Regions from separate parts of the Rahnella sp. GSA61A genome, predicted to be linked through region 2. Evidence: riboswitches for the same ligand, from Rfam matches in the RefSeq annotation. Region 2 holds a riboswitch; each other region holds the start of a gene.

Region 1 (10,683 bases), on a different contig from region 2:
CGGCGGCGATGAGTTTGTGGTTTTGCTTCAGGGGGTTTCCTTACCCGCGTCTGCTCGGGTAGCAGAAAAAATCCGTGACGCTTTCAATCCTCCTTTTACCCTGGAAGGCCACAGTTTGACCATCACGCCCAGTATCGGAATCGCACTCTATCCGGAGCATGGTAACGATGAACGTCAGCTTCTCGAATATGCCGACAACGCCATGTATTTAGCCAAAAACGGCAAAGCGCATTGAGAAAATAGCGATCAAATGGGAATAAGTTTTAGAGACATCTGCTATTTAAAATCCACAAAACGCCAGTGTGATTAAATTATCCACTGGCATTTTTTATGCCTGAAATTCTCTCAGATCGTTATTTCAAATGCGCCGCAAACCCATTTTTCTCCGGCGCAATTTCCGGTTTCAATATCAGTGACGGAATAGCGTAATCGCCGCCATTCTGCTGGCGGAATGAAATGGGTGTCGCGCTTTCTAATGTATCCAGCCGGTGAGACATCTCCGCGCAAATTTGCGCATAGCGGGTTTCATCCATGCGTCCGGTGCGGTAGAACACCAGCGGCGGGAGTACGCTGAAGCCCGGATAGTGCAGGATGCCGTGATGGATCGGGAACAGCAGCTCGTCGATAGGGCCATTAATCCCACGCGCACTGTAATGCGGTTCCCAGCCGCCGGTCGTGACCATCAGCATGGCGCGTTTACCGGCCATTTTGCCTTCTCCGTAACGGTCGCCCCAGTGCGTGTCGGAATGTTCACCGACACCGTAAGCAAATCCGTAGGCATAAACGCGTTCCACCCAGCCTTTCATAATCGCGGGCATTGAAAACCACCATAGCGGGAACTGAAATATCACGGTATCGGCCCACTGTAATTTTTCCTGTTCGGCGGTAATGTCATGGCTTTGCGTTCCATTCTGGTAAGCGCGCTGTGAATCCTGCGAAGGTTGAAAAGGCCCTGGTGAAGGCCCGGTGTTATCTCCGGCATCCAGCGCGGCTTTCCATTGCATGGCATACAGATCCGATATCTGCACATTGTGCCCGGCGGCCTGCAAATGACTGACCGCAAAATCTTTCAGCGAGCCGTTCAGTGATTGTGATTCAGGGTGGGCATAGACGATCAATACATTCATGACGAATTCTCCGCTAAGTGGTAAACGCAGAGTAGGTTGTTGTCAGGTATAGTTGAAATGAATTGATCATATAGCAGGTATAGCGATGAGTAATTTCGGCCGTTTGGATCTCAATTTGTTGCTGACGCTGGATGTCCTGCTCGCCGAGCAAAACGTCACGCGTACGGCGCAACGCCGTAATCTTTCACAACCTTCAGTCAGCGTTCAGCTCGCGAAGTTGCGGGAATTTTTTGATGACCCTTTGCTGCTGCCGGGACCACGGGGGATGCGGCCGACCGCGCGTGCTGATGAATTACGTGAGCCGCTGCGACAAGCACTGGCCGCGCTGGAGCAGGCCGTATCTGCGGGTGAAGTGTTTGACCCCTCGACGGCAAAGAATATCTGGAATCTGGGGGCGGCAGATTATGGCGAATCGACCATTGTGCTGCCCGCGTTACGGGCATTACGTATAGCCGCACCTTCTGCACGGCTGGCTATTTTTGAAACGTCACCTGCGCGGATTATCCGCAAAATGGAGCAGGGTACGCTGGATCTCGCATTCCATACCGGCGAGGCGGTGATGAATGGCCTGCACAGCCGATTATTGTTTGCTGAACGTTATGTTTTGGTGAGCAGAAAAGGACATCCGCAGGTTAAAGGCAAGATATCGCGTTCAGCGTTTTGCGCACTGGAACATGTGATCGTTTCACCTGATGGTGGGGGTTTCTATGGCAATACCGACATCGCGCTGGCGGCCACTGGATTATCGCGCCGCGTCGTCATGTCAGTGCCGCATTTCCTGTTTGTCGTTCAGGTACTGATGACCACTGATCTGGTGGCGATGCTGCCGGAACGTCTGGTACGTGGAAATCCTGCTTTGCAGGTTACTAAACCGCCGCTGGATGTCCCGGGGTTCGAGATGTACATGGTCTGGCACGAGCGCGCTCATCGTGATCCTGCACATCAGTGGCTGCGTGAGTTTATCGCTGATTCAGTCTGAAAAAAGGCAGCCTTACGACTGCCTGTGTCTGACGGTGCGGAAAACCGGAACTTATTCGTTGAACAGCTTGGTATCATTCGCCAGGCTATCTACCACAACTTTTAAATCGTTGGCGGTAACTTTCTGTTTATCATTAGAAACTTGTTTACCGAATCCTTTACGCACGACTTTGATCACCGGTTTGCCAGTACTGGCGTCGATCAGCTCACCTTCGAAATACACTTCAGTGTCACGCGTGCGGTGGCCTGTCGCGGTTTGAGTTCCGGCAATAACCAGCGCGACCGGGACGACTTCATAGAACTGCAAACCTTCTGCCGACGTGTTCACACCGGTGATCGCACCTTTGAAAATCAATGTGCGCGGCCCTGCGTGATCTGTCAGTGGCAGGCGCTCTGCCAGTGCAGGTTTCATGCGGCTGTTGGCGTAATCCAGCACCCCCTGCAAGGTGGTTTTGTCGATCTGCGCCGTAGGCTGCGGTTCCGGGTAGAATTTAATCGGTTCGTATTTGATGTAAGAATAATTTTCTTTCTTAAACGAAGGATCGATCCAGCGCAGAACCGGATTTCCCCCAGCCGTTTTCACTTCCTTAAGGCCGGAATAATCGCCTAAAAAACCTGAGTATTTTTCCGTCTTGGTAATGTGGCTGGTACAACCGGCCAGGAACAGTGCGCCAGTCACTGCGGCGATCTGCATCAGTTTTATTGTTTTCATTCGTACCCTCGAAATATTTTAAGGAAGACCAAGTATGTATAGCACCGCTGCGGAATTTAACCTCTTAACGACAAAGAAAAATTGATATTCATCAGGATCGCGAAAATACGGTTCTGTGAGGTAATCATTTCTTCCTTAATTATTTTTTTGATGAATGAAACAAATAGTATTCACCTTTTGGACTGTCCCCCGTAGAGATGATGTTCCAGCCTTTTGACAGATAAAAAGCGACTGATTTTTTACTCTTTACTAAACATTTCAACGACCCCTGACGGGTAAACGTTTCTTCCGCAGCCTGAAGCAATGCTGAACCTGCGCCGGTTCCCTGATATTGCGGATCAACAAACAGGTTATGCAGGAAATTTTCCTGAGTGAAAATTGAGGCGAATCCCAGTAAATGTCCGTCACGTTCTGCCACCAGAATCGTCTCGCCGATCACTGCGCGGTCAAAATCTTCCAGCTGAAAATCGTCTTCCAGCCATGTCCAGGTATGCTTGCGTGAGGCCAGATACAACGTGCGTAAAAACGGACGGTCTGCTTCTTCATAAGGACGGACAATAAGTGATGAGGACAAGTAAAACTCCTGAGGAAATTTTTCATCAACGTGTGTTGTTCATGTCTGTTTCCTGATACTGCCAGTGAAGCGGAGTGAGTTCAATTACGTTGGCTGATCGGTTTTTTTAACGCATTTCCTGATTGATCTTCTGACCTCCGCCGCCAATAATGTTCCCTTGACTCGGGGTGCCCGCTGCAAAGCAGGGCTGAGATTTTACCCGTATTACCTGATCTGGATTATGCCAGCGTAGGGAAGTCAGGTATCTCTCCTGATACCGCCTTCCTGAGTGCCGGTGGGGAGATTTATGAATACCCGACCTACCTTCTTGCCCGGCGCCTTAGCCGCCACTTCTCTGAAACGACTCCGCCTTTCAGCGCCGCTGGTTCACTGCCTGACCAACGACGTGGTGCAATCTTTTACCGCCAATGTCCTGCTGGCGCTGGGTGCATCTCCGGCGATGGTGGTTGATCCCGCCGAAGCGGCGCAATTTGGCGCCATTGCTGATGCCTTATTGGTGAACGTCGGCACGCTGACACATCCCCATGCCGATGCGATGCGGGCGGCTATTCACGCAGCCAGTCAGGCCGGAAAGCCCTGGGTGCTGGATCCGGTTGCTGTCGGCGGTCTGAGCTGGCGTACAGAATTCTGTCGTGAAATCATCACACTTAAACCTGCCGCAATCCGCGGTAATGCCTCGGAAATCCTGGCTCTCAGCGGCCTCAGTGCGTCCGGGCGCGGCGTGGACAGCGGTGATGATTCCCTTTCTGCCTTACCTGCCGCACAGCAACTGGCGCGGGAGACCGGCGCGGTAGTGGCTGTGACGGGTGAAACCGATTACGTCACCGACGGGATGCGCAGTTGGGCGGTGGCTGGCGGACATCCGATGATGACCCGCGTGGTGGGTACCGGATGCGCATTATCTGCGGTGGTGGCGGCCTTTGTGGCTTTGCCGGGTGATCGCCTGGATAACGTGGCCGCCGCCTGCCGGGTGATGTCCTGTGCCGGCGAGCGCGCCTGTGCGGTCGTGAAGGGGCCGGGCAGTTTCACGCCTGAATACCTCGATAATCTGTATTTAATGGGCGAGGAATGGCTGAATGGCGAGGAAATACAATGAAACGTATTAATGCACTGACGATTGCAGGCACAGATCCGAGTGGCGGGGCGGGGATCCAGGCGGATTTGAAAACCTTCTCGGCGCTGGGTGCGTACGGCACCAGTGTGATCACCGCGCTGGTGGCGCAGAACACCCGTGGTGTGCAGTCGGTCTATAACATTGAGCCCGGTTTCGTTTCAGCGCAGCTCGATTCCGTACTGAGCGATGTGCGGATCGACAGTGCGAAAATCGGCATGCTGGCGAACAGTCAGATTGTGGAGGCGGTTGCGGAGCGACTCAGACATTATCAGCCGCCGTTTGTGGTGCTGGATACCGTGATGCTGGCGAAAAGTGGCGATCCGTTACTGCTGCCGGAGGCCGTGGATGCCGTGCGTCGTTTGCTGATCCCGCAGGCTTCCATTATTACGCCAAATCTGCCCGAAGCGGCGGCGTTACTGGAATGTGCGGTGGCGGCGAATGAAACCGAAATGCGTGAGCAGGGAGAAGCCTTACTGGCGATGGGATGTGGTGCCGTGCTGATGAAAGGAGGACATCTGAGTGATGAGGAAAGCCCTGACTGGCTGTTTGTGACCGGTTCCCGTGAGCGGTTTACTGCGCCGCGTGTGAATACCCGACATACCCATGGCACCGGTTGCACGCTGTCGGCCGCGCTGGCCGCGTTACGTCCGCGTCATCACAACTGGGCCGATACGGTACGCGAAGCCAAAGCCTATTTACAGCAGGCGCTGATGCAGGCCGACTCACTGGAAGTCGGCCACGGTATCGGGCCTGTGCATCATTTCCACCGCTGGTGGTAACCGCGGATTATGCCTGGTGCTGGGTTTCGCTCAGCGCCTGTTCAACCTGATGAAATTTCGTCAGCGCCTGTTGCAAATGAACGGCATCAAACGGGTTCAGCGGATAGAATTTTTCTTCTTTACGCGGGCGCAGCATGACGCGGATTTTAGTTGCTGACATCCGTTCAAACAGATAGCTGGCAATATCGTCGTTCTCCTCGTCCTGCCACGACAGCAGCAATGCCGCATGCTCACCGCTGCGGCGGCCAATAAATTGTCCGTGTGACCACAGCCCTTCAAATTCGCCATCCTTTTGCAGTTTTTTGCCACTGAACCACGGTGATTCAGCCAGCGTCAGGAGGGCTTGCGGCGTGATATCCGCATACAACTGGCGCCACTGCGGGCGGTTGTTATCCATCTGCCAGCAGGCCATGCCGAGATAATCGTTCAGTTCACGCCAGTCCTGTTCCAGTTTCTCCCTGAGTTCAGGATCCTGCACATGCATGAACTGTTGCAGGCCGGTCGCCTGCTCACCCAGCTTGTTATAGGCAATAACGGTCATGGTGCGGGGCTTACGGCGGAATGTGACCCACAGCAGCACTTTGGGGATGCGGAAAGTGATGGCCTGAACGGTGAGTTTGTAACGGTTGCCACGTGACATCACCAGGCCGCTGGAAGTGCCCCGTTTGTCCTGATAATTTCTCACCAGTACCACGCTGTTCTGTCCCATCCAGCCCGTGACGTAATGTTCTTTTTCGCTTTCTGCCACGTCCAGATCATGAACTATCTGGGTGATTTTCTCGTTATCGAGCTGGGAGAGGGACAGTGACTGATCGGCACTGTAGTAGCTTTTTTTCAGGGCGGCTGCGGCTGGCATAAAAGTATCCACGATATTGATGTGGTTTACAGCTTACACCAAGTTGTCATACAGATTTTAGGGATAACCCGCAAAATTTGATCGCTGTCGTTCACTGTTTGTGTATTACAACGTCCTTTTACTTACTCGGCATCAAACCAGTCACTGTTCTGTTCAGCAATCGGGGTAATGGTGGAAATCATTTCCTGCAAATGAATGCGGATAGCTTTTTCAGCGGCGTCCGGGTCATGCGCTTTCAGCCCGTCAAAAATCGCATAATGTTGTGCAATCAGATTTTCCGGCGGTGACACTTTACTGAGTGTCAAAAAGCGCACGCGATCCATTGTCGCTTTGATGTGCTCGACGGTTTCCCATGCCAGGCGGCAGTCGATGATCTGCGCAATCGTGCGGTGGAACTCATCATCCAGCAACAGGAATTCCTGCGTTTGCTGACTCTTTGCCGCCAGCGTCTGACGCTCAAGATTATGTTCGAGCAAGGCCAGATCTTTATCGGTGGCGACCATGGCTGCACGGCGTACCACGGCGGTTTCGACTGCTTCGCGAATGAAGCGTCCGTCGGCAACCCGCTTGGAGGAAATTTTCATTACATAGGTGCCGCGTTGCGGTAAAACCTGAACCAGCCCGGCTTCGGCCAGTTTGATAAAAGCTTCGCGAACCGGCTGGCGGGACACATTAAAGCGTGTGGAAATTTCTTTCTCCGACAGGAATGCCCCCGGCGCGATGGCACAGGTGACGATGTCCTGACGCAAGGTGCGATAAATCTGCTGATTAACCGGCACATTACTGAGAAATTCAAAGGAGTCTGTCATGGGCAAAAGTTGTCTTTAAAGTCGGGAAACGACAATACTAACATGAGTTTTCTGATGTTTTTGAGATTGTTAGCGCAAGCTTTCATCAAATTATTGGGAGTTTATATGCTCCCGGCAATACAGCTTTTTATAGGCCGCGGGTGTGATACCCAGCAGTTTACGAAATACCCGGCGAAAATACGCCACATCGTTAAACCCCGTCAGGCGTGCCACGTCTGCCACATTGCCGGTATTGGCCAGTAACAGCTTTTCTGCTGCAGCGACACGTTGTTTATGCAGCGCATCCGTCAGCGTCATCTGAAAGGTCAGGCGGAAAACCCGCCCGAGATAATCCGCGTTACAGTGCAGCCGCTGCGCCAGCTCAGAGGCCCCCAGTGGCAGATGAAACTGTGTGGTGATCAGCTGACGGGCTTTGTAGGCCAGCGCCACGCCGGGGCCGCCGGGTTCGACATTCTCCGGCCAGGCGCGCGAGACTTCCTCTAACAGCAAAATCAGGAACAGCTCAAGAGAATTACCGCCGCGTTCCTGTTCATATAAAAATAATCTGAACAGCGTTAACAGGGGTTCACTGTCCCTGACTTTACAATGCTGCGGAATATTTAGCTGTAAAGAGGGACTATTTTGCTGTGGTTTAATGATTGCTATATCTTCCACAATATCAAAATGCAGCCAGTAAAATTTTAAATCGGGATCAAAGGTTGTGACGCCTTTATGTTCCCTGCCGGGAAATAACAGTAAACTTTCTCCTGTATGCAAATCAAAACGCGTATTTTCTTCCTGTAAAGACAACGAGCCACGGACGACATAAATTAATTCGTGCGAACTCAGACGTCGGGTCGGATGTGTGCCAATTCCTCTGGAAATGAACAGGCCACCGTTTTGCACTTTAACCGGGTAATTTACGGAGAACGCGAGCATTTCAGGCATTTTAAGGCACTCATCAGGCAAGTTTTGCCTGACAGTAGCACAGGAAACGTGCACCACCAGCCGGGTATGAAGAGGTTTTGATCTGCTTCACAGATTCTGGATGTGAGTCGGAATTGTCCCGTTTAACTACTTTTCTCTCCTCTTGTTGGCATGAGAACCCTATGCCAGATTTATGGCGTACCTTATTTAATCTCAGGGCTGATACGAATAATTAGCCTTATTCATTGTGTTCCTACAGCTTATAAATAACGATATAAAAGCGAGGAAAGATAATGCCAACAGATTCAGTTAATACAGGCTCTGCACCGGTAAACGGTGAGGACAGAATACTTTCTGCTAATGCCAAACTTTCTGTCAGTGAAAAAATCGGTTATGGATTAGGTGATGCCGGTGGCACGATAATTACCTGTCTTATCACCAGTTTTCTGACATTCTTTTATACCGATGTTTTCGGGCTGACACCTGCGATTGTCGGTACGCTGTTTATTTCGCTGCGTGTGATTGACGCGATTTCCGATCCGCTGATGGGCATTCTGGCTGACCGCACGCAAAGCCGCTGGGGACGTTTTCGTCCCTGGCAGTTATGGATCGCGTTGCCTATTGGCGTGGTCGGATTTCTCACTTTTACGGTACCCGGCCTGAGTGGCGATGCCAAAATTGCCTACGCCTTCTTCACCTATTTCCTGCTCTCCGTGTCCTATACGGCAATCAACGTGCCGTACTGCGCGCTGATTAACACCATGACCACTGATCATCGCGAAGTGATGTCTTGTCAGTCGTGGCGCTTTGTACTGTGCGGCGTGGCGGGCTTTATGGTTTCCGTCGGGCTGCCGTGGCTGGTGCAGGTGTTGGGTAAAGGCAATGCGGCGGTGGGATATCAGCAGGGCGTAGGGTTGCTTTGCGCGGTTGCTGTGGTGATGTTCCTGTGGTGCTTCTTCACGGTACGCGAACGCCTGCCCCTTGCACTGCTCGGGCAATTCAGCGTTAAGGAACACATTCGCGGGATGCTGAAAAACGATCAGTTGCTGCTGGTTTTACTGATGTCTTTCCTGCTGATCAACGTGTTCAATCTGCGTGGCGGCGGCTACATGTATTTCATCACTTATGTGCTGAAAGGCGGGGCGGGCTACGCCTCTATGTTCTTCGGCATGGTAACGCTGGCATCCATTCTTGGCGCGGTGATCGTCAATCAGCTGACCAAATTTATCGACAGCGTGCGGCTGTATATGTTGACTAATCTGGTACTGGCGGTGTTTTCCCTGATGCTGTGGTTTGTCCCTGCCGGTGAACATTATCAGACGCTGTGGCTGGGTATCATCTTTGTACACTGTGTGATCCTCGGGTTCACCTTGCCGCTGCACTTTTCCATCATGGCGTTCGCCGACGATTACGGGCACTGGAAAAATGGTATCCGTTCCTCCGGCATGAACTTTGCCTTCAATTTGTTCTTTATCAAACTGGCCTGGGCATCAAGTGCCGGGATCATCAGCCTGGTCTTCATTATGGTCTCTTATCAGGCTGGCGCAGAGCATCAGACTGCAGCGTCGCTCGGCGGGATCACTTTGCTGGAAACATTGTTGCCTGCGGCGATGCATCTGCTGCTGGCGGGAACGCTGATGTTTTGCAAACTCGATAACAAATTGCTGTCGCGGATGTCGCACGATTTGGCCGCAAAAATCTAATTTACTGTTTTTCAGGAGGTTGTATGCCGTTTTCTCCGGTTGATTCTTTAGAAGTGCCTTTGCAAAAAGTGAATGTTTCCGATGCGTTCTGGCTGGAATATCAGCGACTGGTAAAAGATGTGGTGGTGCCGTATCAGTGGAAAGCGCTCAACGATGACGTCGCCGACGCCGAACCAAGCCATGCGATTGAAAATTTCCGAATTGCCGCCGGGCAAAGCGATGGCGAGTTTTATGGCATGGTTTTTCAGGACAGCGACGTGGCTAAATGGCTGGAAGCGGTGGGGTATTTGCTGGCGAAAACGCCGGATCCTGCGCTGGAAGCAACGGCGGATCAGGTGATCGAGCTGGTCGGCGCGGTGCAGCAACCTGACGGCTATCTGAACACGTATTTCACCGTCAAAGAGCCGCAACAACGCTGGGCCAATCTGGCTGAATGTCACGAACTTTACTGCGCCGGACATCTGATTGAAGCGGGTGTGGCCTATGCGCAGGCGACCGGCAAAACCCGGTTACTCGAGATTGTCTGCAAACTGGCGGATCACATCGCAGACGTTTTCGGGCCGGGCGAACAGCAACTGCATGGCTATCCGGGGCATCCGGAAATTGAACTGGCGCTGATGCGTTTGTATGAACAAACTGCCGAAACGCGATATCTCGAACTGACCCGCTATTTTGTTGAACAGCGCGGCACACAGCCGCATTTCTACGATATCGAATATGAAAAACGTGGAAAAACTTCGCACTGGAATACTTACGGTCCGGCGTGGATGGTGAAAGATAAGGCCTACAGTCAGGCGCATGTACCGGTGGCTTTGCAGACAACGGCCATCGGGCACGCGGTGCGTTTTGTGTATCTGTATGCCGGTGTGGCGCATCTGGCGCGGTTGAGTCAGGATCAGGAAAAACGCGAGGTGTGCCAGCGATTGTGGGAAAACATGACCCAGCGGCAGATGTACATCACCGGTTCAATCGGCTCGCAAAGCAGCGGTGAGGCGTTTTCTTCCGACTATGATTTACCCAACGACACGGCTTACACCGAAACCTGCGCATCGATTGGCCTGATGATGTTCGCCAACCGCATGTTGCAGATGGATTCTGACAGCCGTTATGCCGATGTGATGGAAC
Region 2 (10,683 bases):
GGAAGCATAGCAGCAGTAATAACAGCGCCGTCACCGCGCCGTCCTGGCTGCGGTAGGAACCAATCTGCTGATACAGATAAAACGGCAGGGTGCGGAAATTCTCGTTGCCGAACAAGGCAATCACACCGAAATCCCCCAGAGAAAGTACACAGGCGAAAGCCAGTGCCTGTGCAATCGGGCGTTTCAGTGCGCTGAGTTCAACCCGGCGCAGCCGCTGCCAGCCATGCATATCCAGCGAAAGACACAGCAGCGTGTAGCGTTCTGCCACGTCGCGCATCGGGTTATCCAGCACTTTTAATGCATAAGGTACGGCCATCAGCGCATTCGTGAGGATCACCAGCGGCCACGGCGATTGTGGTAAACCGGTGGTATCGCCGAGCAACAGGAAGAAACCGGTCGCCAGCACAATACCCGGCATCGCGAGGATCAGCATGCCGCTCAGATCCATCGCCTGCGCCCAGCTATTTCTCTTGCGTAACCGCAGTTCGCGGCTGCTCCACAGCAGCATCATGGTCAGCAGCACACACAATAATCCGCTGCCGAGCGCGATACACACGGATGTCCATAATGCCTGCCAGAGCGCGGGTTGTTGCAAAACACCGACCGCTGCCCGGTTTATGCCATCGGTAATGACGGCGAGTAACGGCGGCAGGATCAGCAACAACGCCAGGCCAATCAGTACGGCATCGGCGATGCGCCGCAGCCAGGAATCATCAGGATTACGCCAGCGCTGAGAATGCGTTTGGCCCACAGGCAACGCCTGACTGAGTTTCTGACTGAGCAACACCAGCGCCAGGCAACAAAACAGCTGGATCAGGGCCAGCGTGGCGGCGCGGCTTAAATCGTAGTCGTAACTTAGCGCCTGATAAATGGCGAGTTCAATGGTCGTTGCCTGCGGACCGCCACCCAGTGAAAGCACCGTGGCGAAGCTGGCGAAACACAGCATAAAGATTAAGGCGGCGGCGGGGAATATCTGCCGGCGAATGGCAGGCCATTCCACAAAGCGGAATTGCTGCCAGATATTCATGCCGAGTTGTGCGGCGAGCTGGCGCTGCTCAACGGCGATATTTTCCAGTGCCTGCACTAAGAGCCGCGCTGCCAGCGGCAGATTGAAAAAGACGTGCGCCAGCAAAATGCCCTGTAAACCATACGGCGAGAAACGGTAATCCATGCCCAGCCAGCCGCAAATTTGCGCCAGCCAGCCCTGTCTTCCGTAGACACTGAGAATGCCAAACACCGCCACCAAAACCGGCAAGACCAGCGTCATCGCACATAAACGTAATAACAGCTGACGGCCGGGGAAACGGCGGCGGAACAGCGCACGTGCCAGCAAAATTGCGGGCAGCACCGAGCAAAGCGCTGAAAGCAGCGCCTGCCAGAAAGTAAAGCGGATCACATGCCAGAGATAAGGATCGTGCCAGAGCGATGCGCCGCTTATCTGTGGCGCATGACGCCACAGAGAGCCTAAAGCCAGTACTGCCACCAGCAACATAGCCAGTGACGCGATGACGCCCGGCAACAGCCAGCGAGGGATCAATGGCTGACGGCGTTCTGCCATGCCTGGATCCATTGTGAACGATGAGTAGCGACATCCTGTGCGCTGTATTGCAGAGATTTGGCCGGAATCGTCAGTTGTTTAAAAGCGTCAGGCAGCGGGGTATTCACCACCGGATACATCCAGTTGCCGGTCGGGATCACTTTCTGGAAATCTTCCGTGGTGACGAACTTCATGAACTGTTCAGCAAGTTTCGGTTGCTTGCTGTTTGCCAGCTGGCCCGCCACTTCGACCTGCATGTAATGCCCTTCGGTAAAATCGGCTGCGGCGTAGTTATCTTTCTTCTCTTCGACAATATGGTATGCCGGAGAGGTGGTGTAGCTCAGCACCAGGTCGCTTTCACCTTTGAGGAATAAACCGTAAGCCTCGCTCCAGCCTTTAGTGACGGTGACAGTTTTCTTCGCCAGTTTTTCCCACGCTTGCGGCGCTTTATCGCCGTAGACTTTTTGCATCCACAGCATCAGGCCCAGACCCGGTGTACTGGTGCGTGGATCCTCATAAATCACTTTCCATTTCTGGTCGCTGTTGATCAGCTCATCGAGGCTTTTTGGCGGATTCTTCAGTTTATTTTTGTCGTAGACGAAGGCGAAATACCCGTAATCGTAAGGCACGAAAGTGCGGTCATTCCAGCCGCCCGGCACCGTCAGTCTGGCGTTGGTTTTCGGTGCTTTGGCGAATAAACCGGTTTGTTCAGCGGCCTGCAACAGGTTGTTATCCAGCCCCAGCACGATGTCGGCTTTGCTGTTTTTACCTTCCATCCGCAGACGGTTGAGCAAAGACACGCCATCTTCCAGCGCCACGTATTTCAGTTCGCAGCCGCATTGGGCTTCAAAGGCTTTTTTAATGGCGGGACCGGGGCCCCAGTCAGCAGAGAAAGAATCGTAGGTATAAACCGTCAAAACAGGTTTTGACGCAAATGCAGGTGCAGAAAGTAACAGCAGGCAGGACAGTAATTTTTTCAACTTTGCGCTCCAAAAAAATGAAAGGGCAAAGGATTTTGAGTAAGCATCGCGCAGTCTCAAATCCCTCCGCCGGGATTAACCGGATCAGGTTCGACGGGTTTCAAATCTCAGCCAAACTTGCTCACGGCGTTTACATCGCAGCTTTAACAAGTCGGGCACCCCGTTGAGAACGGATGTCATTCTAGTGATTAACGGCGCGATGCGATAGTCCGATTAACTGTCCGGTGGGGCAAACCAGGCGGATTTAAAGTCGAACCAGCCGAGGGTGTTCATACGCACACCGCGCATACTGCGTTGCCCCTGTAGCACCAGCCAGTGATGGAACAGGGGATGGATCTGATGGCTGACCGTCTGTTTCTGGCTCCATTTCGCCATCGATAAATTCCCGGCGTGCCACAGGGCGGCATCGTCGTTCATCTCTTCGCTAAAGCAATGCTTTGCCAGCGGCAATTCGTAGAAATGCGCGAACAGTGAAAACTCCAGCGGCAGGGTGAAGTTGGCACTGCCGAGCCACAGATCACTTTTGGCATCGCCGCGGTGCCAGACTGCGTAATCCACTATCTGAATAATCAGTTCGATACCTTCTTCCGCCAGCAACGGGCGCAGGGCGTTGCAGATCGCCTGATGTTCGGAATGCTCGCCGTAAAATGTCAGCGTTACCTGCGTCAGGTTTTGCGGTTTGGGCGGACGTGGCCGGGGCGCTTTGTGATGCCAGCGTGGCAGCAGGCCATACGCAGGAGACCAGTAGCGCTGGTAAATCGGTTCGGCATTATTCAGTAAGGCGATGGGATTGAGTAAATCGCACAACCACTGGCGTGTTTCTTCTGATTGTCCGACCGGCGAACGCTGGTCAAATAACAGGAAATAGCAGCCTTCTTCAAGGCGACTTTCCAGCTCGCTTTTGCCTGATTCATCGGCCTGAAGCTGTACGCCGGAATGCACCAGCTCTTCACTCAGTTCCGGTAATACCCAGATATTCACCTCGTCGATCAGTGCCCGGAAGCCAAAATAATCGTCAAAGGCGCGGATGCGCAGCTGTGTTTTCAGATTACGCACCACGGCGTAAGGGCCGGTGCCGACCGGATGGCGGGCAAAATCAGGCAGTGACTGCCATTCCTGCGGCAGGATCATCGCGTGGATATTGCCAAATAACCACGGCAGCCAGCGGTCGGGTTCATTCAGGTGGATATCTATGACATTTGCCGTGGGCGTCGTGACTGATTTCAGGTTGCTGAACAGCGGATGCGATTTCAGGCGAATAAACGTGGCGATAATATCTGCCATCTCGAGTTCGCGACCATGATGAAAATGAATGGCGGGGCGCAGATAAAACCGCCAGTGCAGCGGCGAAACTTCCTGCCAGTGATGGGCTAAATCGCCTTCTGCTTCCCCATTTTCCTCATTTATGCGTGTCAGGCCGCTAAAGATTTGTCTGGCAATGTGGGTTTCTGAACGGCGCAACATGGTGCCGGGCAGCAGATTCATCAGCGGGCGATAATACAGTACGCGCAGAATATGTTTGCCCTGACGGAAACTGCGACCGAGCTGGGACAGCAGCATCTGGCGCACCAGGGTTTTGTCGCCGACCAGTTGTACCAGCTGATCAATGCTGTCCTGTTCCAGCAGCTCTTCAGCGCGCTGTTGCTGGAGTGCCAGCCCGGTATACAAAAATTTCAGCGTGGATCGTTTGCCGCGTCCGGCCTCTGCATCCCACGTCAGCCAGCCCTGTCCCTGCATGGTGCTGAGCAACGAGCGCATGTGTCTGCGTGAACAGTTCAGGACTTCTGACAGTGCCTGTAATGTCGTTTCAGTTTCTTCACCGTGACAGCTTTGCCATAAGCGGATGAACTGTTGTTGCAAACGGGATGAGGACATAAAAGAGGAACTCCGTGGCCGATCTTCATCAATTTATCTTTCCTCATATTACGCCGATACTGTTTCTCAACGAAAGCCTGTTGTGAACAACCGGAGATCATCATGAAACGCAGTCTGAACGCCCGTTTCTATCAGCGTTATTTTGAAGCCATCAAAAAGAACGCCTCTAAAAATCATGCAGACTGGCTGTCATGGGTACCGGTGCAGTACCGTCTGGATATTCTGTCCCGTCTCACGCAGTGGGATATGGAAACGATGGACGACGAGCAATACCGCCGGCGACTGTGACTTCAGGTCTGACTAAATTCGATTTTCTGAGTAATGGTGTATTGTCACCAGCCAGTGAGGAAACTCACTGGTTTTTTTATGCTCATTTTCCAGAACCGACTGAAACTTCGCTACACTGTCTGTCTTGCTTTATCTGCATTCATTTCTCAGGGACGACGTCATGTCAAAACCTCGTTTTAATCGTATTTATGTCACCTTTCTGGTGGTCTCCTTGCTGTGCGGCGTGGCGGGTGCATTACAGGCGCCGACGCTGAGTCTGTTTCTGACCAATGAAGTGAAAGTCCGGCCATTGTGGGTCGGCTTCTTTTATACCGTTAACGCCATCGCGGGGATCGCGATCAGCTTTCTGCTGGCTAACCGTTCCGATAACAAAGGCGACCGGCGGAAATTGCTGATGTTCTGCTGCCTGATGGCGATCGGCAACAGTCTGGTCTTTGCCTTCAGCCGCGATTATCTGGTGCTGATCACTGTCGGTGTGTTGCTGGCAGCGATAGGTAACGCGTCGATGCCCCAGCTCTTTGCACTGGCGCGGGAACATGCGGATCGCTCCGCCAGTGAAGTGGTGATGTTCAGCTCGATGATGCGTGCGATGCTCTCGCTGGCCTGGGTGCTTGGCCCGCCGCTGTCGTTCATGGTGGCGTTGAACTACGGCTTTACGCCAATGTACCTGAGTGCGGCAGCGGTGTTTGTCGGCAGCATACTGATGATCCTGTTTTTCCTGCCCTCAGTACCACGCCTTGAACTGCCAGTGGACGAAAAAGTAGTGCATGCCAGTGCCTGGCGTAACAAAGATGTTCGTCTGCTGTTCTTTTCTTCTTTGCTGATGTGGACCTGCAATATCATGTATGTCATTGATATGCCGCTGTACATCACCAGCGATTTGGGCCTGCCGGAAGGGCTGGCAGGCTTGCTGATGGGGACGGCGGCCGGGCTGGAAATTCCTGCCATGTTGCTGGCCGGATATCTGGTGAAACGTACCGGCAAACGCAAGCTGATGCTGTATGCCGTGGCGAGTGGTGTGATTTTCTATGCCGGACTGGTGGCGTTTCAGTTCAAGGCGGCGCTGATGATCCTGCAACTGTTCAATGCGATTTTCATCGGCATCGTGGCGGGGATCGGCATGCTGTATTTTCAGGATCTGATGCCGGGAAGGGCAGGTTCAGCGACTACGCTATTCACCAACAGCATTTCCACCGGTGTGATTTGCGCGGGGTTGCTGCAGGGCTTTATCGTGGAAAACTTCGGCCATTATCCGGTCTACTGGGCGGCAACTGTGCTGGCGGTGGTGGCGCTCGGGCTGATGTATAAAGTCAAAGATGTTTAAATGACGTAAGGTTAATGAGCGATTTATTCGCTCTTTAACCTATTCAACTGAATAATATATTCCGTTTTTTGCTTGTTCCGGCAACGTCTTAATAATTTTGAAATATCTGTTTTTATCCTGCAAAGATTAATGTTTTAAGTGCTTCGCATCCTCTTTACCTGTATGGCTAATGAAAAGTATTTTCTATAATATCGTCTTTCTTAAAATTCTAATGCAGGGTATTAAATATGATTCCAGTTGTACTTATCAGGAAAACATATAATTCATTTATTGATGAGAAAAAATCTGAGGGCTGCTGTATTGGGTTATGCCTGACGTGGCTGGGCGATATATTAAAAGAAAGGCCGGTACAACAAAGGGGGGGCTGGTTTTCCGGCTGGCTTTCCGGTTGGTTCTCCACGCCACTGACACCTGACAAGAAAGCCTTAATCCCCTCTGACACTGCGAAGCTGAGGCTATTGCTTGAACGTTCATACCGGCGGCACGAGAGCTATCTGAGGAGCTGCAAGGAGAGCCAGCAGGATCCGAAACGTCAGACAGGACGCCATCAGGTCTTTGTTAATTATAAAAATTTCCGTCAGGCAGAAAAGGAAAGAATAACTGGCGTTCCCGGTTTACAGTATCGTCTGATAACACGTAATGATTTCATGTTATTTAACGGGGTAAACAGTTTTGGTCAGGCTTACCCTCTCACCGGAGCGATCATTGCTTTCCGGTTTTCTGAGGTACCGGGTGAGGTTGGCTATCATGCCGTTGCGGCGTTTCGCTACAGTGCTTCGGAATGTTTTTTTCTCGATCCCAATTTAGGATTATTTAAAACATCCTCTTCTTATCCTATGTTAGATATTACTAAATATATTAAAAAAGTATATAGAGAGGCTGTTCCATTAATGGAGTTTATAGTTTCTAAGAAAAGCTAATTAAATGGTGGCCGATATTTGTGCATTCGCCGTTGTTGAGTAAAAATATTAGAAGTGTTTTGAATATGATTACTGTTATTCCATCGAAAAAAAATTATGGTTCAGTCGATTTTTTATCAGGCAAGTACCAGGATCCCATCGCTGTAAGTGAAATAATCGTGACAAAGAAACTGAAGACAGGATGACTATGCAGGGGTAACTTTGCAGAGGCTTTCGGGGATGCCTGAAGGCTGATGAAGAAAGCGGGGCTGGGCCCGCCTTCTTCATCGTTTACAGATAATGATCACTGCATAAACGCAGGCTGATTCTTCTCGTAGCCGGAGATATTTTCTTCGTGCTGCAAGGTCAGACCGATGCTGTCCAGACCGTTGATCATGCAGTGACGACGGAAGCTGTCGATGACAAACGGATAGCTTTTATCGCCCGCTTTAACAGTCTGCGCTTCCAGATCCACTTCGAACTGAATGCCTTCGTTAGCTTTCACCAGCTCAAACAGTTCATCCACTTCGGCGTCGCTCAGCGTGATTGGCAGCAACTGGTTGTTGAATGAGTTACCGTAAAAGATATCGGCAAAGCTTGGCGCGATCACAGCATGGAAACCGTAATCGGTCAGTGCCCATGGCGCATGTTCGCGGGAAGAACCGCAGCCAAAGTTTTCGCGTGCCAGCAAAATGCTCGCGCCTTTGTAGCGCGGTTTGTTCAGCACGAAATCAGGATTTGGCACCTGACCGGCATCGTCCAGAAAACGCCAGTCATTAAACAGATGCTGGCCAAAACCGGTACGGGTGACTTTCTGTAAAAACTGTTTTGGAATGATGGCATCGGTATCGACGTTAGCTGCATCCAGCGGAACCACCAGACCGATGTGTTGGGTAAATTTAGCCATGGTGTTTTCCTCAGTTCAGTTCACGGATATCAGCGAAACGGCCGGTGACCGCCGCCGCTGCCGCCATTGCCGGGCTGACCAGATGCGTGCGACCGCCACGACCCTGACGGCCTTCGAAGTTACGGTTGCTGGTAGACGCGCAACGTTCGCCCGGTTCCAGACGGTCATTGTTCATCGCCAGACACATAGAACAGCCTGGCAGACGCCATTCAAAGCCCGCTTCGATGAAGATCTTATCCAGCCCTTCTTCTTCCGCCTGCGCTTTTACCGGGCCGGATCCCGGTACCACAATGGCCTGTACGCCGTTCGCCACTTTACGGCCTTTGGCCACCGCTGCCGCAGCGCGTAAATCTTCGATACGGGAATTGGTGCAGGAGCCGATGAACACTTTATCAATCGCCACGTCGGTCAGTTTAATGCCCGGCTGCAAATCCATATACGCCAGCGCTTTTTCCGCTGAGGCACGTTCTACCGGATCGGCAAAGGATGCCGGGTCCGGGATGGTCTGATTCACGGCCATCACCTGACCCGGGTTGGTACCCCAGGTGACCTGTGGTGCGATTTCAGACGCATCCAGCGTAACAACGCTGTCGAACTTCGCCCCATCTTCGGTTTTCAGGGTTTTCCAGTATTCGACCGCCGCGTCCCAGTTCTGATCTTTCGGCGCAAACTGACGGCCCTTCAGATAAGCAAACGTAGTTTCATCCGGTGCAACCAGACCGGCTTTCGCCCCCATTTCGATCGCCATGTTGCACAGGGTCATACGACCTTCCATGCTTAACGCTTCAATCGCTTTACCGCAGAATTCCACCACGTGACCGGTGCCGCCTGCGCTGCCGGTTTTCCCGATAATCGCCAGAACGATATCTTTCGCTGTGATACCGACAGGAGCTTCGCCGGTCACTTCAATTTTCATGGTTTTGGCGCGACCCTGTTTCAGGGTTTGTGTCGCCAGAACGTGTTCAACTTCCGAAGTCCCGATACCGAAAGCCAGTGAGCCAAATGCGCCGTGCGTGGCGGTATGGGAATCACCGCAGACAATCGTCATGCCCGGCAACGTCATGCCCTGTTCAGGGCCGATAACGTGAACGATGCCCTGATACGGGTGATTCAGGTCATACAACTGCACGCCGAATTCAGCACAGTTCTTGATTAATTCCTGCATCTGGATGCGCGCCATTTCGCCGCTCGCATTGATGTCTTTAGTTTGCGTGGACACGTTGTGATCCATGGTCGCAAAGGTTTTACCTGGCTGGCGAACCTGGCGGCCCATCGCACGCAAGCCGTCAAACGCTTGCGGAGAGGTCACTTCGTGAACCAGATGGCGGTCAATGTATAACAATGGCGTTTCGTTTTGCGCTTCGTAAACCACATGCGCATCAAACAATTTCTGATACAGAGTTTTGGCCATGTTATGCCCCTTCTTTCACAAAGCGGGCAATGATATCGCCCATTTCATTGGTACCCAGCGCCTGCTGACCGTTAGCTAAATCGCCGGTGCGGTGGCCTGCTTCCAGTGCTTTATTAACCGCCTGCTCGATAGCATTGGCTGCATCATCAGCACCCAGACTGTAACGCAGTAACAGTGCGGCGGACAAAATTTGTGCAATCGGGTTGGCAATGTTTTTACCGGCGATATCCGGGGCTGACCCCCCCGCAGGCTCGAACAGACCAAACGCCTGCTCGTTCATGCTGGCAGAAGGCAACATCCCCATCGAACCGGTGATCATCGCGCATTCGTCCGACAGGATGTCGCCGAATAAGTTTGAACACAGCAACACGTCAAACTGCGACGGATCTTTAATCAGCTGCATGGTCGCGTTATCGATGTACATGTGGCTCAGGCTGACATCCGGGTAATCTTTAGCGATTTCGTTAACCACTTCACGCCACATAATTGAAGTCTGCAACACGTTCGCTTTATCGATGGAGGTCACTTTGCTGCGGCGTTTGCGCGCTGATTCAAAGGCGATGCGGGCGATGCGTTCAATCTCAAAACGGTAATACACTTCGGTATCAAATGCTTTCTCGTGCATGCCCTGACCTTCGCGACCTTTAGGCTGACCGAAGTAAATACCGCCCGTCAGTTCACGAACACACAGAATGTCGAAGCCTTTTGCGGCGATATCGGCACGCAGCGGACAAAACTCTTCCAACCCCTGATACAGGCGGGCAGGGCGCAGATTACTAAACAACTTGAAATGTTTTCGCAGTGGCAACAATGCGCCACGCTCAGGCTGATCGTTTGGGGGCAGATGTTCCCATTTCGGGCCACCCACGGACCCGAACAGAATCGCATCAGCTTGTTCGCAACCGGCAACGGTCGCTGGCGGCAACGGGCTGCCATGTTTGTCGATGGCTGCGCCACCCACATCGTATTCGCTGGTGGTGATCTTCAGGCCAAAACGCTGACGTACTGCGTCCAGAACTTTATATGCCTGGGCCATGACTTCCGGGCCAATTCCGTCTCCGGGTAAGACGGCAATATGATGGGTCTTGCTCATGTTCACACCGTTTCCTGATTATTTTGAATGTTGTTGTGTTGCTGACCTGTCTGCTGCAAACGTTGTTTTTCGATCTCAACTTGTTTGCTGCGCCAGATGTTATTCAGTACGTGTACCATCGCTTTTGCGGAGGATTCGACAATGTCTGTCGCCAGCCCGACACCGTGGAAGCGGCGGCCATTGAAGGAGACGACCACGTCAACCTGACCCAGAGCATCGCGGCCCTGACCTTTGGCGCTCAGCTGGTATTTCACCAGTTCAATCTGATAACCGGTGATGCGGTTGATAGCCTGATACACGGCATCTACCGGACCGTTGCCGGTAGCGGCTTCGGTAATGATTTCTTCGCCACAGGCCAGATTGACTGAC
Region 3 (10,683 bases), on a different contig from region 2:
GAAGCAACGGCTAACCTGGCTGAACTGCTGAACGCAGGTTTCGGTAACAGCGACGATTAATCGTCTTCTGTCGAAACGCATAGAACCGCTCCTTCGGGAGCGGTTTTTTTTTGCCTGAAGTGTGCGAGTTGAAACGATCTGAAAAGAGGAGCCGGAACAGGGAACTGGACGATAACCTGTTCCGGCTATTTGGAAGCAGCGCCGGGATGAGTGGCGCCGGCCAGTTGCGAATATGCAGTGGCAAAAGCACATTAATGCTCCTGGCCTGCTGGTGCGAGGGGCAAAATTACTTTATGGAATCTGCATTCCTGAGAGTTTACTTGTTTGCCATCCGGCGACATTTTCCTGCGAGACGCGCCCCAAAAAACTGTCCCAGTCTTTCCAGACCGGTTGCAGCCCGGCTCGGGTCAATGCGTTCGCTACGTGCTGAGGTGAACGGTTGTCGTGCGGTGCAAATTGTTCAAGTTCAGGATGATTATCGGCATAGCCACCGGGCTGTGTTTTAGATCCTGCACTGACAGTGTTGATCGCCAGCGGAATAACGTGATCCCGGAAATAGGGGGATTCGCGTGTCGACAGTGAGAGCTCGACATCCGGCGCGAGCATTCTGAAAGCGCAAATCAGTTGTAACAGCTGATTTTCTTCCAGCAGGGAAGCCGGTTCGATGCCACCGGTACAAGGTCGCAGTCTTGGAAACGCCACCGAATAGCGACTTTGCCAGTAGGTTTGTTGCAGATACAACAAATGTTCGGCCACCATATAGCTGTCAGTCCTCCAGTTGCCAGAAAGTCCGAACAGCGCCCCCAAACCGATTTTGTCGATTCCCGCACGCCCGAGCCGGTCTGGTGTTTCCAGCCGCCAGAAGAAATCCTGTTTCTGTCCGCGAAGATGATGCAAAGCATAGGTAGGCGCGTGATAGGTTTCCTGATAAACCAGCACGCCATCCAGCCCCAGCGTTTTCAGCTCAGCATATTCTTCCTGTTGCAGCGGCTGAACCTCAATCATCAGTGAATCGAAATGGCTTCTGATCGCGGGGAAATGACGGCGGAAATAGTCCATGCCGACCTTTCCCTTATGTTCGCCGGTGACCAGCAACAGATGTTTGAAACCCAGCGCATTCAGCGCTTCGCATTCCCGCCTGATTTCATCTTCGTCCAGCGTTTTACGTTTGATTTTATTGCTCATCGAAAAGCCGCAATACGTACATTCGTTGGCGCAAAGATTGGATAAATACAATGGCGCGAAGAAATTCACCGTATTGCCGAATCGCTGGCGCGTGAGTTGTTGCGCGCGTTGCGCCATCGGTTCCAGGTAAGGCAGCGCGGCGGGAGAAATCAATGCCATGAAATCTTCACGACTGATTTTGTTGCGGCTGAGCGCCTGTTCGACATCACGGGATGTTTTGCTATTGATACGCAGTGAAATATCATCCCAGTCCAGCGTTGACCACACATCTGTGAAGTTATTCATGACAACACCTGCGAGGTATTGAGGAAACCGGTCAGCGGGCTGGATGCGCTGGCGTGTCGTTGTCTGCCGCCTAATCCGCTTTGACGGGTGATAATCCCGGCCTGAACGGCCAGCCTGAATGCCGTTGCCATAGCAACCGGATCACCTGCGACAGCAATCGCCGTATTGACCAGCACGGCATCGGCCCCCATTTCCAGCGCTTCAGCGGCCTGGCTTGGTGCACCAATGCCAGCATCAACAACGACCGGAATGCGAGCCTGCTCGATGATGATTTGCAGAAAATCACGGGTTTGCAGCCCCTGATTGGAACCGATCGGCGCACCCAGCGGCATGACGGCGGCGCAGCCCGCTTCTTCCAGACGTTTACACAGCACCGGATCTGCGCTGCAATACGGCAAAACAACAAATCCCTGTTTCACCAGAATCTCTGCGGCTTTCAATGTTTCAACGGCATCGGGCAGCAGATATTTTACGTCGGGATGAATTTCAAGTTTCACCCAGTTTGTGCCCAGTGCTTCTCTTGCCAGTTGTGCGGCAAATACTGCCTCTTCAGCTGTTTTAGCGCCCGATGTATTGGGCAGCAAACGGATGCCGAGCTGTTGCAGAGGAGACAGAATATCATCACCTCCGCGACGCAGATCGATGCGTTTCATCGCCATAGTCACCAGCTGAGAGCCAGATGCTTCAAGCGCCTGTTGCATCAACGCCGGACTGGCGAATTTTCCTGTTCCGGTAAAAAGGTGCGACGTGAATGTGGTATCAGCAATTTTTAACATGTCAGCCTCCGGCTATCGCCTGAAAGAGCAAGATCTCATCACCGTCTTCCAGTAAATGAGCTGGCCAGTTATCACGGGGGATAATGACCTGGTTAACCGCCAGTGCGCTGCCTGCAGGGTTTAACGCCAGCAAATTGAGCAGGTTTAGTAACGTGAGCGGTTGACTGAATTGGTGTGGTTCATCATTGACCAGAATGTTCACACGTGGCCTCCGCAGATGGCACAGGCAGATGAACGCGTGAGTTGCAGTGAACGCCAGTTTTGCGTTTTTCCATCGAACAGACGTAATTTGCCGCTCAGTACAGAAGGCAGACCAGCCAGAATCTTCAGCGCTTCCAGTGCCTGCAATGTACCGATGGTACCGACCACCGGGCCGAGCACGCCGGATGTACGGCAGTTGCGCTGTACGGTTTCCTGATCCGGATATAAACAGGCGTAACAACCGTGAGCGTAAGGGGCTTCAATAACCAGAAGTTGTCCGCTGAATCCGACGGCGCTGCCGCTGATCAAGGTTTTACCGGCATCCACACAAACTTTATTAACTGCATGCCGGGTTTCCATGTTATCGCTGCAATCCAGAACGATATCGGCGTCCGATACGGCACGGGTCAATGCTTCTCCCGACAGACGTTCCGTGATGGCCACCGCTTCGCAAAGCGGATTCAGGCGCAGCAGTTCACGCTTTGCCAGAACGGCTTTGGGCTGATCGAGATCTGCCGTACGGTAGAGGATTTGCCGCTGAAGATTGGTGATATGCAATTGATCGTCATCGGCCAGAATCAGCTTACCTACGCCTGCTGCTGCCAGGTACAAGGCTGCGGGAGAGCCGAGGCCACCAAGGCCGACAATCAGTACTTTCGCCGCCTGTAATTTTTCCTGTGCCAGTGGACCGAATTCCTCCAGCATCAACTGGCGGCTGTAGCGCATAAAAGCCGCATCGTTAAGCATCTTGCGGCACCTTGCTGGCGCATAAGGCCAGCAGTTGTGCCGTCGCTGCACGCCAGTCCGCCGCCTGAGTAATGGCACTGACGACGGCTATACTGCCGACGCCGCAGTCGAGAACCGACGCCGCGCGGTCGATGCTGATCCCACCAATGGCCACCGTCGGAAAGCTGCCATCGAGCTTCTTAACATGTCGGGTGAGTTCTGCCAGCCCTTGCGGCGCCGAAGGCATATCTTTGGTCTGCGTCGGGAAGATATGGCCGAGGGCGATGTACGAAGGATTCACCGCGACAGCGCGTGCCATTTCAGCATCGTCATGCGTGGAAACGCCCAGCCGTAAGCCGGCCTGACGGATAGCCTCAAGATCGGCAGTATCCAGATCTTCCTGACCCAAATGCACCCCATACGCCTGATGCTTGACCGCCAGACGCCAGTAATCGTTGATGAATAACCGGGCCTGATATTTTTTACCGAGCGCGATGGCATCAATAATTGCTGGCTCGGCTTGCTCATCAGGCAAATCTTTCACACGCAGTTGCAGTGTTTTAACGCCCGCGTCCAGCAGACGGGCAATCCATTCCACGGTATCAACGACCGGATATAAACCGAGGTGGAATGGAACGGCAGGAAAGGATTGAGAGGACGGATTCATTTGCTGCTCTCCGAACTGAGGTTATCGGCCGGGTGATAAAGCTCACCGCCGCGCGAACGGAATTCGGCAGACATCTGCGCCATACCGGATTCAACGAGTTCTATTGGCTGGGCTTTGGCTTCAAGCGCAGCGGCGTAATCGCGAACTTCCTGAGTGATTTTCATCGAGCAGAATTTCGGGCCACACATCGAGCAGAAGTGTGCAACTTTGCCGGATTCCTGCGGCAGCGTTTCATCGTGGTAGGCGCGTGCCGTTGCCGGATCGAGAGCCAGATTAAACTGATCTTCCCAGCGGAATTCGAAACGCGCTTTTGACATGGCGTTATCGCGGATTTGGGCACCGGGATGGCCTTTAGCTAAATCGGCAGCATGTGCTGCGATTTTGTAGGTAATCAAACCCTGCTTAACGTCTTCTTTGTTCGGCAGGCCCAGATGCTCTTTCGGCGTGACATAACAGAGCATGGCGCAGCCAAACCAGCCAATCATCGCGGCGCCAATACCGGACGTAAAGTGATCGTAACCCGGCGCGATATCGGTAGTCAGCGGACCAAGGGTATAGAACGGGGCTTCGTGACAATGCTCGAGTTCTTCGGTCATGTTGCGGCGGATCATCTGCATCGGCACATGTCCCGGACCTTCGATCATCACCTGAACATCGTATTCCCAGGCAATTTTGGTCAGTTCGCCCAGCGTGCGTAATTCGGCGAATTGTGCTTCGTCATTGGCATCCTGAATCGAACCCGGACGCAGGCCGTCGCCCAATGAAAGCGAGACATCATAGGCGGCGCAGATTTCACAGATCTTGCGGAAATGCTCAAACAGGAAGCTTTCGCGATGATGTGACAGACACCATTTCGCCATGATCGAACCGCCGCGCGACACGATCCCGGTCAGGCGTTTGGCGGTCATCGGCACATAACGCAGCAACACACCGGCGTGAATGGTGAAGTAATCGACGCCTTGCTCGGCCTGTTCAAGCAATGTATCGCGGAATATTTCCCAGTTCAGATCTTCGGCCACACCGTTCACTTTTTCCAGGGCCTGATAAATCGGCACGGTGCCGATCGGTACCGGACTGTTACGCAGGATCCATTCACGGGTTTCATGTATATAACGTCCGGTGGAGAGATCCATTACGGTGTCCGCGCCCCAGCGTGTCGACCACACCAGTTTCTCCACTTCTTCTTCGATGGAAGATGTCACCGCCGAGTTGCCGATATTAGCGTTCACTTTCACCAGGAAATTACGCCCGATGATCATCGGCTCTGATTCAGGGTGGTTAATGTTGGCGGGAATAATCGCGCGCCCGGCTGCCACTTCCTGTCGCACAAACTCTGCAGTGATACTGGCGGGCAGATGCGCGCCAAAGCTTTCGCCGGGATGTTGCTGGCGCAGAACCTCGCCGCGGATCCGTTCACGCCCCATATTTTCGCGAATGGCGATAAATTCCATCTCAGGTGTGATGATGCCTTTGCGGGCGTAATGCAGTTGCGTGACATTTTTACCCGCAATGGCTTTGCGCGGGCGCGGCAGGTGTTCGAAGCGGAGGTGGTCCAGCCCGTCATCCGCCAGCCGCTGCTGAGTAAAACCGGAACTGACCTGTGAAAGTTCCTGCGTGTCCGCACGCTCGTTTATCCAGCGGGCGCGTAATTTTCCCAGACCGGTATGCACGTCGATAACTGCCGCCGGATCACCGTAAGGTCCGGCGGTGTCGTAAACAGGAATTGCTTCGTTTTCTTCGAACTGCGGATTGTCTTTGCCGCCGCCGACCAGCGTCGGGCTGAGCTGGATTTCACGCATCGGCACGCGGATATCTTCGCGGTCAGCTTCAAGATAAATACGCCGGGAGTTGGGGAAAGCTTCGCCCTGCAAGCTGTCGATAAACGATTGTGCCTGCGCGCGTTGTTCACGGCGATTTGACGGTTTCTTTTCAGAAATAACGGGTTTTTGGGTACTCGACATAGCAAATTCCTCGCAAAAAAACGTGATGGAAAATTGCTTGTCAGGAGGTTTACGGCAGGAGTAAAAATGGGCGGTGCAGCACGGGCGGCCTTATGCAGGCAGATGCCTGATTGCGCTGAACGCATAACATTACTCTTGTTCCCTTCGCGGGTACTAACCCGATCAGGTTCCGCGGATCCCGAATTAACGGTCTCAGCCTGGCGTAATTCTCAACAGAAAATTATGCGCTAGGCACTCCGACAAGAAGCCTCAATATAGGAGGCGTTTTTTTAAACTACAAGTAAAACCATAACCCTGAGCAGGGTTTTATTGTGGCAACGTGTTAAGCCGGTCTGGCGAGATCAGGTTCATTTTCCGAAGGTGGCACACTCTCCGGGGCTGGCTCAAAAGCCATGATAATTAATTGATCTTCCAGTTGAAAACGGGCATCTAATGCCTCACCGATATCCGATAATGCATAGTGAAAGGCGAAAGCATTGTCATCGTCAATATCAGTTTCTGTGTAACTGTCATGGAAAGCCATGATAGCTTCAGTATTCAGCTCCAGAGCAGGGTAGATTTTTGCCGCCTGTACTTTTTTCGGGCTGCCTGCGCCATCGACTTCTTCAATGATGCGTGGATAGAGATGAAAATGCCCGGCAGAAAGATAGTCGACCAGATGATGGCAAAAACTGTCCAGCGCCTTTTCATTCAAAGGTGTATGTTTTTCTTTATTGGGTTTCAGACCGACGAAAGTGCAGTACGAAACCAGCAGTTCTTTGCGTGCGTGCAGCCATTGATCCACTAACTCATTACTGCCACCAACGCGTTGGGTCAGTCTTTCCAGACGATTTAGCATGGTTGACTCCGTGAGCGACAAAAAAAGTAACCAAAAGTTACTAATATGTAAATATCTTACTCAGATTGTCAGTCCCGACGAGGTTATGCAACAACAATTATGGAATTACAGATTACTGAGCAACACAACGGTTGGTGGATCATCAGCCAGGAAGGCAAGCTATGGCTGCCTGAGGGTGAACTGCCGTTTGGCAGCGCCGCACAATTTTCTCTGACCGGTAAAACAGCGCGGCAGATCGGCGAATGGCAGGGCGAACCTGTCTGGCTGGTTCGTCAGACGATGCCAAACCATATGGTTTCTGCCCGTCAGTTGCTGGATCAAGATCGCGGATTATTCCAGTTGGTCGGGCGTGGTGTGCAGTTGTCAGAGTTTTACCGTTCTCACAAGTTTTGCGGTTACTGCGGACATGAAATGCACGTCAGCAAAACCGAGTGGGCTGCACTCTGCGGGCACTGTCGCGAACGCTATTATCCGCAGATTGCGCCCTGCATCATTGTGGCTATCCGTAAGGGAGATGAGATTTTGCTTGCGCAGCATGTCCGTCATCGTAATGGTATTCACACGGTTCTGGCGGGTTTCGTGGAAGTCGGAGAAACGCTGGAAGAAACTGTGGCACGTGAAGTGATGGAAGAAAGTAACATCCGGGTGAAAAATGTCCGTTACATCAGTTCCCAGCCCTGGCCGTTCCCCAATTCGCTGATGATGGCATTTATGGCGGATTACGACAGTGGCGACATACAGCATGACCCGAAAGAGTTGCTTAACGCGAACTGGTATCGCTTTGATGCATTGCCGCAGTTGCCACCGCCCGGGACGATTGCGCGCCGCCTGATTGAAGACACCGTTGCCCTTTGTCGTGCCGAACACGAAGAGTAGAGGCGATTTTACGTGATAGAATGCTGTCAGATGATTGTCGGGCGGCCCGAATACTGAAGGAAAGAGCAAGAATGAATGAGTTGAAAAACGACCGTTACCTGCGTGCTTTGTTACGTCAGCCAGTGGACATTACACCGGTCTGGATGATGCGTCAGGCTGGTCGTTATTTGCCGGAGTACAAAGCAACCCGCGCTGAAGCCGGTGATTTTATGTCGCTGTGCAAGAATGCCGAGCTGGCCTGTGAAGTGACTTTGCAGCCGCTTCGTCGCTATCCGCTGGATGCGGCGATCCTGTTCTCTGACATCCTGACCATTCCTGATGCGATGGGGCTGGGGCTCTATTTTGAAGCCGGTGAAGGCCCGCGTTTTTCTTCACCACTGACGAATCGTGCCGATGTCGAAAAACTGCCGGTTCCGGATCCTGAAATGGAACTCGGGTATGTCATGAATGCCGTGCGTACCATCCGTAAAAACCTGCAAGGTGAAGTACCGCTTATCGGTTTCTCCGGCAGCCCGTGGACGCTGGCGACGTATATGGTAGAAGGGGGCAGCAGTAAAGCCTTCACCAAAATCAAAAAGATGATGTACGCCGATCCGGCGACTATGCATCTGTTACTCGATAAAGTGGCAGACAGCGTCATTCTTTACCTTAATGCACAGATCAAAGCTGGCGCCCAGTCTGTGATGATTTTTGACACCTGGGGCGGCGTGTTGACTCCTCGCGATTACCGCGAATTCTCCCTGAACTATATGCACAAAATTGTTGATGGTCTGATCCGTGAAAACGAAGGACGTCGTGTGCCGGTGACTCTGTTTACCAAAGGCGGTGGTCAGTGGCTGGAAGCGATGGCCGCAACGGGGTGCGATGCGCTGGGTCTGGACTGGACCACCGATATTGCCGATGCACGCCGTCGTGTGGGTGACAAAGTCGCGATTCAGGGCAACATGGATCCTTCAATGTTGTATGCCTCGCCAGTGCGTATAGAACAGGAAGTGGAGACCATTCTGGCCGGTTTCGGCAAAGGCAATGGTCATGTGTTCAATCTGGGCCACGGCATTCATCAGGATGTCCCGCCGGAAAATGCGGGTGCCTTTGTGGAAGCGGTGCATAGCCTGTCCCGGCAATATCACGAGTGAAATCCCGGTATGATCGATACCCGTGCTTTACGTGAAGAACAAAGGATTCTCGCAGATCAGATCGAACTGCAGGATCCGCCAGGATTTATCACTCCCGCGTTGATCGCGGGAGTGGATGTCGGTTTCGAACAGGGCGGTGAGGTGACACGTGCGGCGGTGGCTGTTTTACGCTACCCAACGCTGGAACTTGTGGAATATCAGATTGCCCGCATTCCCACTGTTATGCCATACATTCCCGGTTTCCTTTCCTTCCGCGAACTTCCCGCACTGCTGCAAGCCTGGCAGCAACTCTCATTGCAGCCTGATTTGGTTTTTGTCGACGGGCAAGGGATCGCGCATCCGCGCCGTCTCGGCGTTGCCAGTCACTTTGGTCTGATGATCGACGTGCCGACGATTGGTGTGGCGAAAAGTCGTCTATGCGGTCAGTTCCTGCCATTAGGCGATGAACTACACAGCCGCCAGGCGCTGTACGAAGGGGATGAACAGATTGGCTGGGTGTGGCGCAGCAAGCTACGCTGTAATCCATTATTCATCTCACCCGGTAATCGTATCAGCATGGATTCATCGTTTTATTGGGTCGAACAGTGCATAAGGCAATATCGTCTGCCGGAGCCTACCCGTTGGGCGGATGCCGTGGCATCAAACCGGGCGGCGTTTCAACGCTGGCAACGGTTGAGTGATGATCTTTAGGAATCAAGGAATAGGGATATTGATTTATTTCAGGTAAACTCCCGCGCAGAAAAGTTAACGAGATCAACTCATGTTACGTAATCCAATTCATTTACGTCTCGAAAAGCTGGAAAGCTGGCAACACGTGACGTTTATGGCGAGCTTGTGTGAACGCATGTATCCGAACTATCAGGCATTTTGCCTGGAAACCGGGTTTGGCGAACCACAGCTTTACCGCCGCATCCTGGATTTAATTTGGGAAACGCTGGTGGTAAAAGACGCCAAGGTCAATTTTGACTCACAGCTCGAAAAACTGGAGGAAGCGGTGCCTTCTTCTGATGATTACGACATCTATGGGGTTTATCCGGCCATTGATGCGTGTATTGCATTAGGCGAACTGATTCATTCGCGTCTGAGTGGCGAAACGCTGTCTCACGCGGTTGCCGTCAGTGAGACGTCAATTCGTACTGTCGCGATGCTGGAAATGACTCAGGCCGGGAAAGAAATGACCGATGAAGAACTCAAAGTCATTCCTGCCGTTGAAGAAGAATGGGACATCCAATGGGAGATTTTTCGCCTGTTGGCTGACTGTGAGGAGCGTGACCTGGAATTAATAAAAGGGTTACGTTCTGACCTGCGTGAAGCTGCTGTCAGTAACATTGGCATAAATTTAGCGCAATAAGGCAAGAAAACGTGATTTAACGCCTGATTTGTCGTGCCTTAAGGCTTCACATCCGCACCCTGTCTGGTCTACATTTGGGGGGCGTAAAAAAAGTGGCTATCGGTGCGTGTATGCAGGAGGGTGCTGTCAATCGGCATATCCGTCGCACTTGATGCTTTGCAAACGATAAACACACTGTAAAGGATAACTTATGAACAAGACTCAACTGATTGATGTAATTGCGGACAAAGCTGATCTTTCCAAAGCACAGGCCAAAGTTGCTCTTGAATCTACCCTGTCTGCTATTACCGAGTCTCTGAAAGAAGGTGATGCTGTACAATTAGTTGGTTTCGGGACTTTCAAGGTAAATCATCGTAACGAGCGTACTGGTCGTAACCCACAGACTGGTAAAGAAATCAAAATCGCAGCTGCAAACGTGCCTGCGTTCGTTTCTGGTAAAGCTCTGAAAGACGCTGTTAAGTAATTGCTTGCAGTGAAAAGAATAAGCGGGGGGGCCTTTAAGGCCCTTCAGTTTATCACCCCCGGACTGGTAGCAGGTTTACTGGTGCTCGGTCTGGTGGGTTGCAGTTCTAAAAAAGGCCCTGAGTTATTCTTTGCCAGCGGCTATGTCGCTGATCAAGGTATCAACCGGCTCTGGCGCGAAGACAGCGCACAGCACGAGCCTCAAACCATTCTCAACGT

Evidence for each region. A riboswitch is a leader RNA that binds a small molecule or an ion and turns the genes downstream of it on or off. The one in region 2 is predicted to bind thiamine pyrophosphate.
Region 1: linked by a shared signal. The riboswitch ahead of thiM (hydroxyethylthiazole kinase) and the one ahead of thiB (thiamine ABC transporter substrate binding subunit) in region 2 are both predicted to bind thiamine pyrophosphate.
Region 3: linked by a shared signal. The riboswitch ahead of thiC (phosphomethylpyrimidine synthase ThiC) and the one ahead of thiB (thiamine ABC transporter substrate binding subunit) in region 2 are both predicted to bind thiamine pyrophosphate.

The regions. Positions count from the first base shown of each region.
Region 1 is NZ_JAHXYO010000005.1:169,063-179,745, forward strand. It holds gene LC431_RS08910 (bifunctional diguanylate cyclase/phosphodiesterase) at 1-235, shown strand, start outside; gene LC431_RS08915 (NAD(P)H-dependent oxidoreductase) at 354-1,127, opposite strand; gene LC431_RS08920 (LysR family transcriptional regulator) at 1,213-2,106, shown strand; gene LC431_RS08925 (DUF3313 domain-containing protein) at 2,158-2,817, opposite strand; gene LC431_RS08930 (GNAT family N-acetyltransferase) at 2,957-3,391, opposite strand; TPP riboswitch at 3,545-3,643, shown strand; gene thiM (hydroxyethylthiazole kinase) at 3,678-4,487, shown strand; gene thiD (bifunctional hydroxymethylpyrimidine kinase/phosphomethylpyrimidine kinase) at 4,484-5,284, shown strand; gene LC431_RS08945 (hypothetical protein) at 5,292-6,140, opposite strand; gene LC431_RS08950 (GntR family transcriptional regulator) at 6,263-6,949, opposite strand; gene LC431_RS08955 (AraC family transcriptional regulator) at 7,040-7,867, opposite strand; gene LC431_RS08960 (MFS transporter) at 8,149-9,558, shown strand; gene LC431_RS08965 (glycoside hydrolase family 127 protein) at 9,582-10,683, shown strand, end outside.
Region 2 is NZ_JAHXYO010000001.1:277,360-288,042, reverse strand. It holds gene thiP (thiamine/thiamine pyrophosphate ABC transporter permease ThiP) at 1-1,558, opposite strand, end outside; gene thiB (thiamine ABC transporter substrate binding subunit) at 1,534-2,517, opposite strand; TPP riboswitch at 2,561-2,690, opposite strand; gene sgrR (HTH-type transcriptional regulator SgrR) at 2,731-4,392, opposite strand; gene sgrT (glucose uptake inhibitor SgrT) at 4,495-4,680, shown strand; gene LC431_RS01260 (MFS transporter) at 4,841-6,004, shown strand; gene LC431_RS01255 (hypothetical protein) at 6,232-6,924, shown strand; gene leuD (3-isopropylmalate dehydratase small subunit) at 7,208-7,810, opposite strand; gene leuC (3-isopropylmalate dehydratase large subunit) at 7,821-9,221, opposite strand; gene leuB (3-isopropylmalate dehydrogenase) at 9,223-10,314, opposite strand; gene leuA (2-isopropylmalate synthase) at 10,317-10,683, opposite strand, start outside.
Region 3 is NZ_JAHXYO010000035.1:4,327-15,009, reverse strand. It holds gene rpoC (DNA-directed RNA polymerase subunit beta') at 1-60, shown strand, start outside; gene thiH (2-iminoacetate synthase ThiH) at 292-1,470, opposite strand; gene LC431_RS25505 (thiazole synthase) at 1,467-2,246, opposite strand; gene thiS (sulfur carrier protein ThiS) at 2,248-2,448, opposite strand; gene LC431_RS25495 (HesA/MoeB/ThiF family protein) at 2,445-3,194, opposite strand; gene thiE (thiamine phosphate synthase) at 3,187-3,840, opposite strand; gene thiC (phosphomethylpyrimidine synthase ThiC) at 3,837-5,801, opposite strand; TPP riboswitch at 5,924-6,050, opposite strand; gene LC431_RS25480 (Rsd/AlgQ family anti-sigma factor) at 6,124-6,639, opposite strand; gene nudC (NAD(+) diphosphatase) at 6,739-7,515, shown strand; gene hemE (uroporphyrinogen decarboxylase) at 7,587-8,651, shown strand; gene nfi (deoxyribonuclease V) at 8,661-9,341, shown strand; gene LC431_RS25460 (YjaG family protein) at 9,412-10,002, shown strand; gene hupA (nucleoid-associated protein HU-alpha) at 10,193-10,465, shown strand; gene LC431_RS25450 (DUF1481 domain-containing protein) at 10,484-10,683, shown strand, end outside.